Regions from separate parts of the uncultured Sphingopyxis sp. genome, predicted to be linked through region 1. Evidence: predicted binding sites of a transcription regulator. Region 1 holds the regulator's gene; the other holds the start of a gene.
The links. The regulator LexA, encoded in region 1, represses DNA repair genes until DNA is damaged. The targets are predictions, from matches to a motif close to GTTCCNCNCTTGTTCT.
Positions count from the first base shown of each region.

Region 2: the regulator LexA is predicted to act here: its motif matches at 1,328-1,343, upstream of QZL87_RS05625 (DUF6771 family protein).

Region 1 covers NZ_LT598653.1:2,278,899-2,284,457, forward strand. Annotated here, with positions in the region: gene trpC (indole-3-glycerol phosphate synthase TrpC) at 1-100, shown strand, start outside; gene moaC (cyclic pyranopterin monophosphate synthase MoaC) at 415-888, shown strand; gene QZL87_RS10510 (molybdopterin molybdotransferase MoeA) at 885-2,075, shown strand; gene lexA (transcriptional repressor LexA) at 2,140-2,823, shown strand; gene QZL87_RS10520 (ComEC/Rec2 family competence protein) at 2,777-4,936, opposite strand; gene gltX (glutamate--tRNA ligase) at 4,996-5,559, shown strand, end outside.
Region 2 covers NZ_LT598653.1:1,263,858-1,269,416, forward strand. Annotated here, with positions in the region: gene QZL87_RS05610 (helix-turn-helix domain-containing protein) at 1-168, shown strand, start outside; gene QZL87_RS05615 (S26 family signal peptidase) at 161-691, shown strand; gene QZL87_RS05620 (lytic transglycosylase domain-containing protein) at 679-1,245, shown strand; gene QZL87_RS05625 (DUF6771 family protein) at 1,352-1,546, shown strand; gene QZL87_RS05630 (RNA-directed DNA polymerase) at 1,949-3,070, opposite strand; partial or broken gene QZL87_RS05635 (ATP-binding protein) at 3,136-3,456, shown strand; gene QZL87_RS19245 (DUF3223 domain-containing protein) at 3,619-3,774, shown strand; gene QZL87_RS05640 (hypothetical protein) at 4,086-5,559, opposite strand, start outside.

The sequences.
Region 1 (5,559 bases):
AAGACTGGCGGAAAGCGGCGTCAAAGCCTTCCTCGTCGGCGAAAGCCTGATGCGCCAGAACGACGTCACGGCGGCAACCAGGGCGCTGCTGGAAGGCTGACGGGCGATTTCCGCTTTGGGGTGGGGAGTTGCCGTTCTCTACCTTCGTCATTCCCGCGAAAGCGGGAACCCAGTGCGGGATCAGCCTACGCACGCTCTGGGTCCCCGCTTTCGCGGGGATGACAATGTAAGAGGCCGCAATCGGTCGGTCTCAGACATTCGTCATCCCGGACCTGATCCGGGATCCATTCTTCCGACGCCCGTGCGAATGGACCCCGGATCAAGTCCGGGGTGACGATAATCGTTAAAGCAACTACCAGCCCGCCCCCCATCCCCCTTGCCTTTCGCCCGCCGCCTTGCTTCCGTCCTCCGGCAATGACACCCAAACCGACTCATCTCGACGCGACCGGCACCGCGCACATGGTCGACGTCGGCGCCAAGCCCGCGACGCAGCGCCGCGCCGTCGCGGGCGGCCGCATCGCCATGTCACCCGAGGCCCTCGAAGCGATCCGCAACGGCAACGCTCCCAAGGGCGACGTGCTCTCGACCGCGCGCATCGCCGGGATCATGGCGGCGAAGCGCACCGCCGACCTCATCCCGCTCTGCCACGCGCTCGCGCTGACCAAGATCGGCGTCGATTTCGCGTGGGAAGACAAGGGTATCGCGGTTACTGCCGTCGCGCAGACGACGGGGCCGACGGGGGTCGAGATGGAGGCGCTCACCGCCGCGTCGGTCGCGCTCCTCACCCTTTACGACATGGCGAAGGCGCTCGACCGCGCGATGGTGCTCGGCGACATCCGCCTCCTCGAAAAAAGCGGCGGCCGCTCGGGCGACTGGCGCGCCGAATGAGCGGCCTGCTCGCCGTCGAGGAGGCGCAGGCGCGGCTCCTCGCGCTACGCGAACCGCTCGGCAGCGAGAATATCGCCTTTTCCGAATCGCCTGGACGCCATCTTTCGGACAATGTCGTCGCGCTGCGCGACCAGCCCGAAGCACCGCTTTCCGCCATGGACGGCTATGCGATCCGCTTCGACGACCTGCCCGGCCCGTGGACCGTTATCGGCGAAAGCGCCGCGGGCGCCGCGCCCGGCCGCAGCGTGGGCCCCGGCGAAGCGATGCGTATCTTCGCCGGCGCGCTGCTCCCCCCCGGTGCCGACACGGTCATCGTGCAGGAGGATGTCGCGCGCGATGGCGACGCGCTGACGCTGACGCGCGACGGCCCCGGCGCGCGCGGACGCCATGTCCGGCCCCGCGCGGCCGATTTCGCCGCCGGCGATTGCCTGCTGCCCGCGGGCACGCGCCTGACCCCCGGCGCCATCGCGGCGGCGGCGATGAGCGGCGCGGGCCAGCTCGCCGTCGGCCGCCGCCCGCGCGTCGCGATCGTCACGACCGGCGACGAACTCGTCCCGCCCGGACGCCCGCTCGCGCCCGGCCGCATCCCCGACAGCAACGGCGTCATGCTCGCCGCGATGCTCGCCGGAGAAGCCGCCGCGCCCGTCCTGCCCCTTCATGCCCCCGACGACCGCGCGAAGCTCGCGAACATTCTCAAGGAGTTGGCACGACGTCACGACGTCATCGTCACCGTCGGCGGCGCGTCGGTCGGCGATCACGACCATGTCCGCGGCGCGCTCGACGACGCTGGCGGGCGGCTCGATTTCTGGAAGATCGCGATGAAGCCCGGAAAGCCGCTGATCGCCGGAACGCTCGGCGACGCGGTGCTGCTCGGCCTGCCCGGCAATCCCTCCTCGGCCTTCGTCACCGCGACCTTGTTCCTGCTGCCGCTCGTCCGCCACCTCGCCGGGGCGGCCGATCCGCTGCCCGCGGTGCATCGCGCACCGCTCGCCGCGCCGCTCGGCGAGGGCGGGACACGCCGCGACTATCTGCGCGCGCGACTCGAAAGCGGCCGGCTGATCCCCATGATCGGGCAGGAAAGCGGCCGCACGCTGCCGCTCGCCTCGGCCAATGCGCTGCTGATCCGCGACATCGGCGCCCGCGCGCGCGCGGCCGGCGCGGCAGCGGACTATATCGTCATCGCTTGACAAGTTCCGATTTGTTCCACTATCGTTCTCCCTATGTCCGATATGGCATCATGGAGAACGACCGATGTTGACCGCGAAGCAGCATGAACTGCTCCACTTCATCCAGCAGCGCCTCGACGCGAGCGGCATTTCGCCCTCGTTCGAGGAGATGAAGGAGGCGCTCGGCCTCAAGTCGAAATCGGGCATCCACCGGCTGATAAGTGCCTTGGAAGAAAGGGGTTTTCTCCGCCGCCTACCCAACCGCGCCCGCGCGCTCGAGGTGCTCAAGGTGCCCGAAGCGGCGAAGCCCGCCGTGCGCAACGATCGCGACAATATCGTCCCGCTGCGCAAGAGCCCGCCCGCGATGCGGCCGATCGCGGCGAACGACATCGTCGAAGTGCCGCTGCACGGCAAGATCGCCGCGGGCGTGCCGATCGAGGCGTTCGAAGATCACAACAATCTCGCCGTCCCCGCCGCGCTGCTCGGCTCGGGCGAACATTATGCGCTCGAAGTGTCGGGCGATTCGATGGTCGAGGCGGGCATCTTCGACGGCGACTATGCGCTGATCCAGAAGGCGAGCACCGCGCGCGAGGGCGACATCGTCGTCGCGCTCGTCGACGGACAGGATGCGACGCTCAAATATTTCCGCCGCGAAGGCCAGATGATCCGGCTCGATCCCGCCAACAGCGCCTATGAACCGCAACGCTACCCCGCCGAGCGCGTCATCGTGCAAGGGCGGCTGTCGGGACTGCTTCGTCGTTACCACTAAGCTGCTGCGGCCGGCGCCACGGATGCTCGTCGCCCGCTTTCAGCGTGGCGACGGCTTCCGGCGCTTCGCCCAGATAGATTGCCAGCCCGCCGGTTTCGGCAAGGCTGTCGCGGTCGATCGTCATCCAGCGCCCCGTGCATTCGCGCGGTAGCCAGCGGTCGCTGATCACGACGTCGGCGGCGGCGCACGCAGCGGCCATGTCGGCGCCCTCGATCCGGTCGCGCCCGCGCGAGGCGAGGACGATCCGCCGCGCCACGCCCTCGCCCTGCGCCCAGCGGCAGAAATCGCGATTGCACTCGACATGATCGAGGTCGGCGAGCGCCAGAAGCGGCGCATCGACCCCCGCCGCCTCGGCAACCGTATCGCGAACATAATCGCCCGCCCGGTCGCGCAGCAGCGCATAGCCGCCATCGGGCAGTGCGGCGGCGATATGCCGCCCGTCGCCGGTGACGAGCAGGCCGGGGCGCGGCGCGGCGAGCAGCGCCGCCATCCCGACCGCCAGCGGTACCGCCCCCGCCCGGCGCCAGCGCGTCTGCCATAACAATATCCACAGCCCGCCGAAGACCGCGAGCGCAAAGCCCCAAGGCGGAAAGCTCGGCAGCGTCGCAACCGCGCCCGGCGCCTCGGCGACGCCATGCGCCAGCGCGATCAGTGCGCGCAACGCCTGCTCGGCAATCCACCACAAAGGCGCGCCGAGGCCGACGCTGTCGAAGAGCAAGGCGAGCGCCTCGAACGGCATGATGACGAAGGTCGTGAGCGGGATCGCGACGACATTGGCGAGCGCGCCGTAGAGTCCCGCCTTGTGGAAATGGAACAGCGCGATCGGCGCCAATGCGACCTCGACGACGAGCCCGGTGATCAGCAATCCGGCCACGCCGCGTCCCAGCCGGAACAACCACGGCTCCTCGCGGCGCGCCATGAACGCCTGCATCCGCCGGCTCTCATGAAGCGCGATGATCGCCGTTACCGCCGCGAAGCTCAGCTGAAAGCTCGGGCCCGCCAGCGCCTCGGGCCGCCAGACCAGCACGATCAGCGCCCCCGCGGCAACGAGCCGCAGCGTCAGCGCCTCGCGCCCCATCAGCAAGGCGGCGAGCACGAGCAGCGCGGCGATGAACGATCGCAGCGTCGGCACCTCGGCTCCCGCGAGCCATGTATAGCCCCCGCCCGCAAGCGCCCCCGTCGCCGCCGCGAGCGGCAGGACAATGCCCGCGAGCGCGAGCCGCGGGCTCAGCGCAAGCAGCCGCATCGCGGCGAGCATCGCAAAAGTGACGACCGCGGTGACGTGCAGCCCACTGATCGACAGCAAATGCGCCAGCCCGCTGCGGCGCATCGCCTCCTCGTCGGCCTCGGAAATCGCGCCGCGATCGCCGGTGACGAGCGCGGCCGCGATGCCCCCCGCCGACCCTTCGATCTGCCCATGGATATGCGCGCTCGGCCGCACACGCACCGACGGCCGCGCCGTGCCGCGCCCCGGCGCGCGCGCAACCTCGCCGAGCACCGTCCCGACCGCACCGATGCCGTCGAACCAGGCGCGCTGCGCGAAATCATAGCCGCCGGGCAGGCTCGCGACCGGCGGCGGCATCAGCCGCGCACGAACCCCGATCGCCTCGCCCTCGGCGAGGCCCGCCGCCTGCTCGCCGCGCAGCGTCAGGCGCACGCGCGGCGGCAGGTCGCTCCGCCGCTGCGGCAGAGCGAGAATGCGAATCTTCCCTTTTGCGGGCAGCGGCTCGACGCGTTCGACGATCGCCGAAAATTCGGTCGTCGCCGGCGCAGCCAGCACCGGGGCGGCGACCCAGACCGCGCGCAGCCAGACGAGCAAAAGCCCCGCGGCGACCATCCCGCACCCCGCGATCATCATGCGCCCGAGCCGGCGATGCCAGCCGATCAGCCATCCGGCGAGCGCCCCGCCCGCCAGTACCAGCAGCCCCCCGATCCAGTGCATCGCCGCGGGCAGCGCGAACCAGGCGCCGATTCCCGCCCCCAGCGCGACGGGCAGCCACAGGCCGATCCGCTCACGCTCGGCCTCCAGCCGCGCCTCGATCGCGTCGAGGGCGCGACTGCCGAAGCGAGCCGGCGCCCCTGCAATGGGCGTTTGAAGCTGCCCTGTCGCCATGCTAGGGGCACCCCCGATCCCCGCCCAACCGGGCGGCAAAGTGAGTGAAAGAGGCCCCGGTGGCAACCGAAAACCAAAGCATCTCGGCCGAAGCGACGCCTGAAGCGACGGGCACCGACGTCGTGACCCGCTTCGCCCCCTCGCCGACCGGCTATCTGCATATCGGCGGCGCGCGTACCGCGCTGTTCAACTGGCTCTTCGCGCGCCACCATGGCGGCAAGTTCCTGCTCCGCATCGAGGACACCGACCGCGCGCGCTCGACCGACGCCGCGATCGACGCGATTCTCGACGGCATGCAATGGCTCGATCTCGATTGGGACGGCGAGACGGTGTTCCAGTTCGCGCGCGCGCCGCGTCACGCCGAGGTCGCGCACGAGCTGCTCGCGAAGGGCGAGGCCTATCGCTGCTACCTCACGCAGGACGAACTCGCCGCGATGCGCGCCGAGGCGCAGGAGAAGCGCCAGCCCTTCCGCGTGCGCAGCCCGTGGCGCGACCGCGATGACGGCGACCCCGCGGCGCCGCACGTCATCCGCCTGCGCGCGCCGCAGGACGGCGCGGTGACGATCGCCGACAAGGTGCAGGGCGAGGTCACCGTCCAGAACGCCGAGCTCGACGATTTCATC
Region 2 (5,559 bases), 1.0 Mb from region 1:
CCCAAGCAGGCCGCCCATTATCTCGGCGTCTCGCTGCGGACCTTGCAGGTGCATCGCACGCGCGGCACCGGCCCGTGCTTCCGCCGCCATTGCCGGCGCATCCGATACCATATCGACGATCTCGATAGTTGGTCGATCGGGCAGGATGGAGCGCCGGGCGATGACTGACCCGGCACCGGTCATGCGGCGGCGGCTCGGCCGACGGGCGATCGGCTGCGGCGGCCTCGCGGCGGCGCTCGCCGCGACGTTGATAGTCGAGCCTCGCCCGCGCCTTGTCTGGAACGCCAGCGCCAGCGCGCCGGTCGGCCTCTATGCGGTCGGTGACGGCGCGGCGCTCGCGCGCGGCGACATGGTGATCGCGCGGGTGCCGGGTGAGTTTCGGATGATGGCGGCGCGGCGGCATTATCTTCCGGCGAATGTCCCGCTGGTGAAGCGCGTTGCCGCCGCGTCCGGCGATGAGGTCTGCGCGATCGGCGCGCGCGTCATGGTCAACGGGCGGCTCGTCGCGCGCCGCCTCGATCGCGACGGCGCGGGTAGGGTGATGCCGCGGTGGTCGGGCTGCGCCGAACTTGGTCGCGGCGAGTTTTTCCTGTTGATGACCGATAGCCCTGCGTCGTTCGACGGGCGCTATTTCGGCGTGAGCAATGCGGACGATATTGTCGGGCGGGCGCGGCTCCTGTGGCGGCGGTGAGGATCGCGTTCGCCGCGCTCGCGCTGGTCATGGCAGTGCCCGCTAGGGCGGAGCCGGTCGATCGCTGGCAGCCATACATCGTCGAGGCATCCGCGCGCTATGGCATCCCGGTCGAATGGATCGAGCGCGTCATGCGCGCGGAAAGCGGCGGGCGCACGACGCTGGACGGCCGCCCGATTGTCAGTCCTGCCGGGGCAATGGGACTGATGCAGCTCATGCCTGGGACATGGGCCGACATGCGCGCGCGGCTCGGACTGGGACATGACCCCCATGCGCCGCGCGACAATATATTGGCTGGGACCTATTATCTGCGACTGATGTATGACCGTTTCGGTTATCCGGGTCTGTTCGGCGCATATAACGCAGGACCGGCGCGATACTCGGCCTGGCTTGCCGGACGATCGAGGCTTCCCGGCGAGACGCGTGCCTATATGGTCGCCGTCGCCGATCATTCAGCGCCGCTGAGTGCGCCGCTGTTCGCCTCGCCACGGCATCAGGGCGCCGAAGCCGATGCGCGTATCAGCGCCCAGCGGATTTTCTTCATTCGCCAATAGGGCGGACAGCACCGATTTCCTGTGCTGCCGGATCGTGGGACGCGTGCCCGCCTTCGGCTCGCCGCAACCTCATTGTGATTATGTTCTCTTTATGTTCTAAAGGGCAGTGGAACAAATCAACCCGAGTCGTATGGCAGAAGCCATCCTCACTGCACCCGGCTGGGCGCGCGTTGGAATCACCGCGCCCGCGCCGCATTTCCGCACCGTTGCCGCGCACGAGCTCGCCCGCGTCATCCTCGCGGCGATCGAGGCCGGCTGGGTCGGCGCGTCCGCCGCCGACCAGCCGGCCTTGCTCTTGTGACAGGGTCAGGATCGTAGCGAAAATCCGGCGTGGTCTATCGGGACAGCCGATCCGCCAGGAGGAGAGGCAATTCGCCCGTCACTGACACCCGTCTCCACCGACAGGCCGAACGCCTTCCATCCAGTCGCCTCGCAGATATACTCCACCTCGAAAGTTCCGTTTATCGAGCAGCGCGTATGCAGTTTTGTACACACGGCGAAGCGGTTTGCGGCTGGTTCGCGCCTCAAGTCGGCCGTATGCAGGCTGGCGACTGGGACCTGAAAGCGGACAGTCACCGGAAGCAGGAGAACGACTCCTAAGTCGGACGAACCGGAACGGCTCCTTTGAAACGCTGACGGGCAATAAGCAGCTGTCCAGTCGGCCAGCGTCATCGTCAGGAAATACCTTTCGCGGGTAGCCGTCTTAAAAGTTGACGGAGATGTCGTCTTCCTCCTCCTCTTCGTCGTCCCAGTCGCCGTCGTAGCTACTTCGCTGCTCGATAGCGTGGTCGACCTCGCCGAAATCATTCTCGTCGACGTCACGAAATACCGATGGAAGCTTACCCGCATCAAAGATTGAAATGCTCTGCTCGATGAGTTCTTCAATGAGGTCATTGTCTGGGAGCAAGAACACTCCCTCTGGCCAATCGCGTACACGCCACTCAAGAAACACTGGCCAGTACGGGCCGGATGCGCTTTCTCCCATGATCACGTTCTCGGTCGCTTCGAAAATGGCTCGATCCACAAATCCGGCGTAAGCTGTCGACAGGAGAGCTACTATGGACATGGCACCGCAGTTCCTGACAACCTCTAACGCAGTTCCGATTGGGATCGTAACGCCGAGGCGTAGCGCGGCATAAAGCGCCCAACAGACCTCGGCGTCATTACCTAGTCGGCCGTGCCGGTCGAGTAGACCAACCAGGATGGTGCCCCAAGCGTCAGTGTCGAGATCCCGCTTGGCGAGGTGGCGCCAAACAATGATGCGGGCCACGTAGTCAACTGTGTGACCGTAATGAACGGCGGCACGCTTCAGAAATGGCTCGACAACTGCCCATTGGCCCGCGGGGAGCGTAGACTTGTCGAGATAGCGAAGGGTGTATTTGAGAATTCCATCGTCGCTGGCCGCAGAAGTTAATGAAAATGCGTGTTCCAGAGCGGCGCGCAGGCGCTCTGACACGCGGCGCGACGGCGAATCTAAAGCGAATTCGATTCGAGAGGCCAAGTCAGTCGGCCAGCTATCCGAGTACCGGAAGCTTTCGGAATAGATTTGCGTCTTGGCTTCGTTGATATCGAGTTCGAACGCCCTAATTGCCTCGCGATATTTCCACAACGCGGCCTCGGCCGTTGCATGCGAGTCTGCGCCGATCCACACGTCATCTACATGGCGTAGTACGGCACAGCCAGTCGCGCCTCCGCGTGATACGAACTCTCGGTCTATCGCCGTACCGATCACTTCTGCGATGTAACGCGAGGCATCCGGCCCGACCGGTATACCTACTGTCTGGCCATCCTGACCTGCCCGCAAGATTAGATCGAGGCGGTTCATGAAAAGATTGGCAGAGTTCGCCCGTCGATCAACCTTTGAAGCGGATTTGCCGTGGAAGGCCCAAGGTGGTGACACGCCTCGAAGAGGAGACCCGGATCGGCAAGGGCGGGACCCTGGCGGCGCAGCTGTCGCGGCTCGACCTGATCGTGCTCGACGAGCTCGGTTATCTGCCGTTCGCACGCTCGGGAGGGCAGTTGCTGTTCCACCTCATCAGCAAGCTTTATGAGCGCACCAGCGTCATCATCACCACCAACCTCGCCTTCGGCGAGTGGCCTACCGTCTTCGGCGATCCCAAGATGACTACGGCGCTGCTCGACCGCGTCACCCACCACTGCGATATCATCGAGACGGGCAACGACAGCTGGCGCTTCAAAAACCGCAGCTGACCGCCACCTTCGGCGCCTTCAAAAATCTATCTTGCGCTGCGCGCGCCTCCGGTCGGGCTACGCCCGCCCTCCGCCGCACGCAGCGCAAGACCATCCTCAACAAGCCATCATCATATCCGAAAGGGGGGGCCCTCTTCGACGCCGATCGGGGGTCCCTTTTGCGTGCCGATTGACACGGAGGCGCAAGCCAAGATCGGTTGCGGGATTACGCACTTCAGCGTGCGAACCGCCGATTTCGGAACGAGGTGCTTCTGGCTCAATCGGCCTGACAAGAGCACCGAGAAGTTCTCCCATACCGCATGCATTTACGGCACCTGAGCACCTGACAAAAACCGCCGCGCAGGTGCTCGTGAACGAACGGCCGGTTTCGACGGCCTCGCGAAGGACCGCAAACGTCGGCTTTGTCGGCGGCTCCTTCCACACAAGGATGCAGGGGGAACGGCAGCTATCGCTTTCCGCGATCCCAAGACCTGCCAGCAAGCAAGCGGCCATGCGGTGCGCAATCTTAGCCGACTAGACGCTATAGGAAGCTGACTTCCACTGTGCCCGGGTTTGATTGAATGGCTTGAAATCGGCTACAAAAAAGTGCGCTATTGTGCGGCCTTCTTGGCCGATGCCGTCGCCAGCGCCTAGGGGGCGACACCATCGGCGATGCCTTCGAAACTCGCTCCGCAAGCAAGCGCTGACGCGCGCGCGGCGAGCATCAGCGTTTCGATTTGCTTCATTCGCATCGCATGCGAGGGCGGCGCGCCGTCGGCGAGGCAGCGCTCGCGCTCGCCGCGCGTCACACGCGGCTGAAGAACGACGAGCTTGCGCTTGGCGCTTCGCGGGAGTTTTTCCGCTGCTGCCAGAAAGCCGGTTCTGTCCTTCTGCTTGTCGCCATTGTGCCACACGGCCGCGCCGATCTTCTTGGCCTTGCCGCGTTTGAGTTCGTCGGCGAGATTGCGGCGATCGAGGTGACGCAAATTCTTCACCGCCTGCGAGACGACCACCTCATATTCGGCGGGCGCGGCCATCCGGTCCGTCTCGGTCGAGCCCGAGGCCTTGATATGAACGAGCGTCAGCACCTTTGCATCGGGGTCGATATGAATGAAGTCGGCAAGTTCCATCGACCCGTCGTCGCTGGCGAGCCAGCCGTGTGGCTTGCCATCGGCATCGGTGAACATTTTCTCGCACGCAAAAGCGAAGAGCGATGTATCGCCATCGACCGCGATGCATTGCGCGAGCGTCTTGCCCTTGGGAACGGCCGGCTTCTCGGCATCGACCGCATAGTCGCTGAAATCGGCGAAGCTCCAGTCGAAAGGCTGGTCGGTGAACCCGCCCGCATAGCAGCGCGCCTGCGCGAGCGTATGGCCGCTTTCATAATAGACTTTGATCGCGCCGAGATCGCCGAGAAAGGCCTCGCATTCCGCACGCGCCGCGGCCGCCTCGGGCGGCTGCTCGCTCCAACCGAACCCGAGCTGCGCTTCGCCCTCGTCATCGAGGGTAATGCCGAGCTCGGCGGTCCCGATGGCAAAGCTGCCGAGCGCTACAGCGATGGCGAGCGACATGCCGTCGCGCGGCGTTACCGCATAATGGGCATCGAACGCCCAGCGTCTCGCCGCCTCGCGATCCTCGCGCGGAATATCGTCTTCCGACAATAATTCTTCAGGGATAATCGAGATCGCATAGGCGCCTTCGACACCTTCCGCGCTGTTGGTCGGTTGCGCGAGAGCCTGGAAGGGATCGGGTCGGCGTTCACCAGTGGTGGCATGATCGAGCGCCGCGTTGATCACTGCCCGATAATCCTCGAGACTTTCGGCGCGGCGGATCCATATCCGGCCGCCGCCAGGAGCCGCGCCGATGAGCGGCGGCCTCGGCGTGCCGGCGGCGAGCGCGGGAATGTCCGGAATCGAACGGACTGCCGAATAATAATAGGACTGGTCGCCGATCGGATCGAGCGAATAGCCGAGATCGACGCCCGTCAGCGCCTTGGTGTCGGCCTTGGCCGCTGTCGGCGTATGGACGCCGTTCAGCCACAAGGCCTTGGCCTCGTCTCCCACGAAGGCGGCGATCGCATCGCGCGGCATCCGGCGAACGGCCTTGAGCTTCTTGACGAGCCGG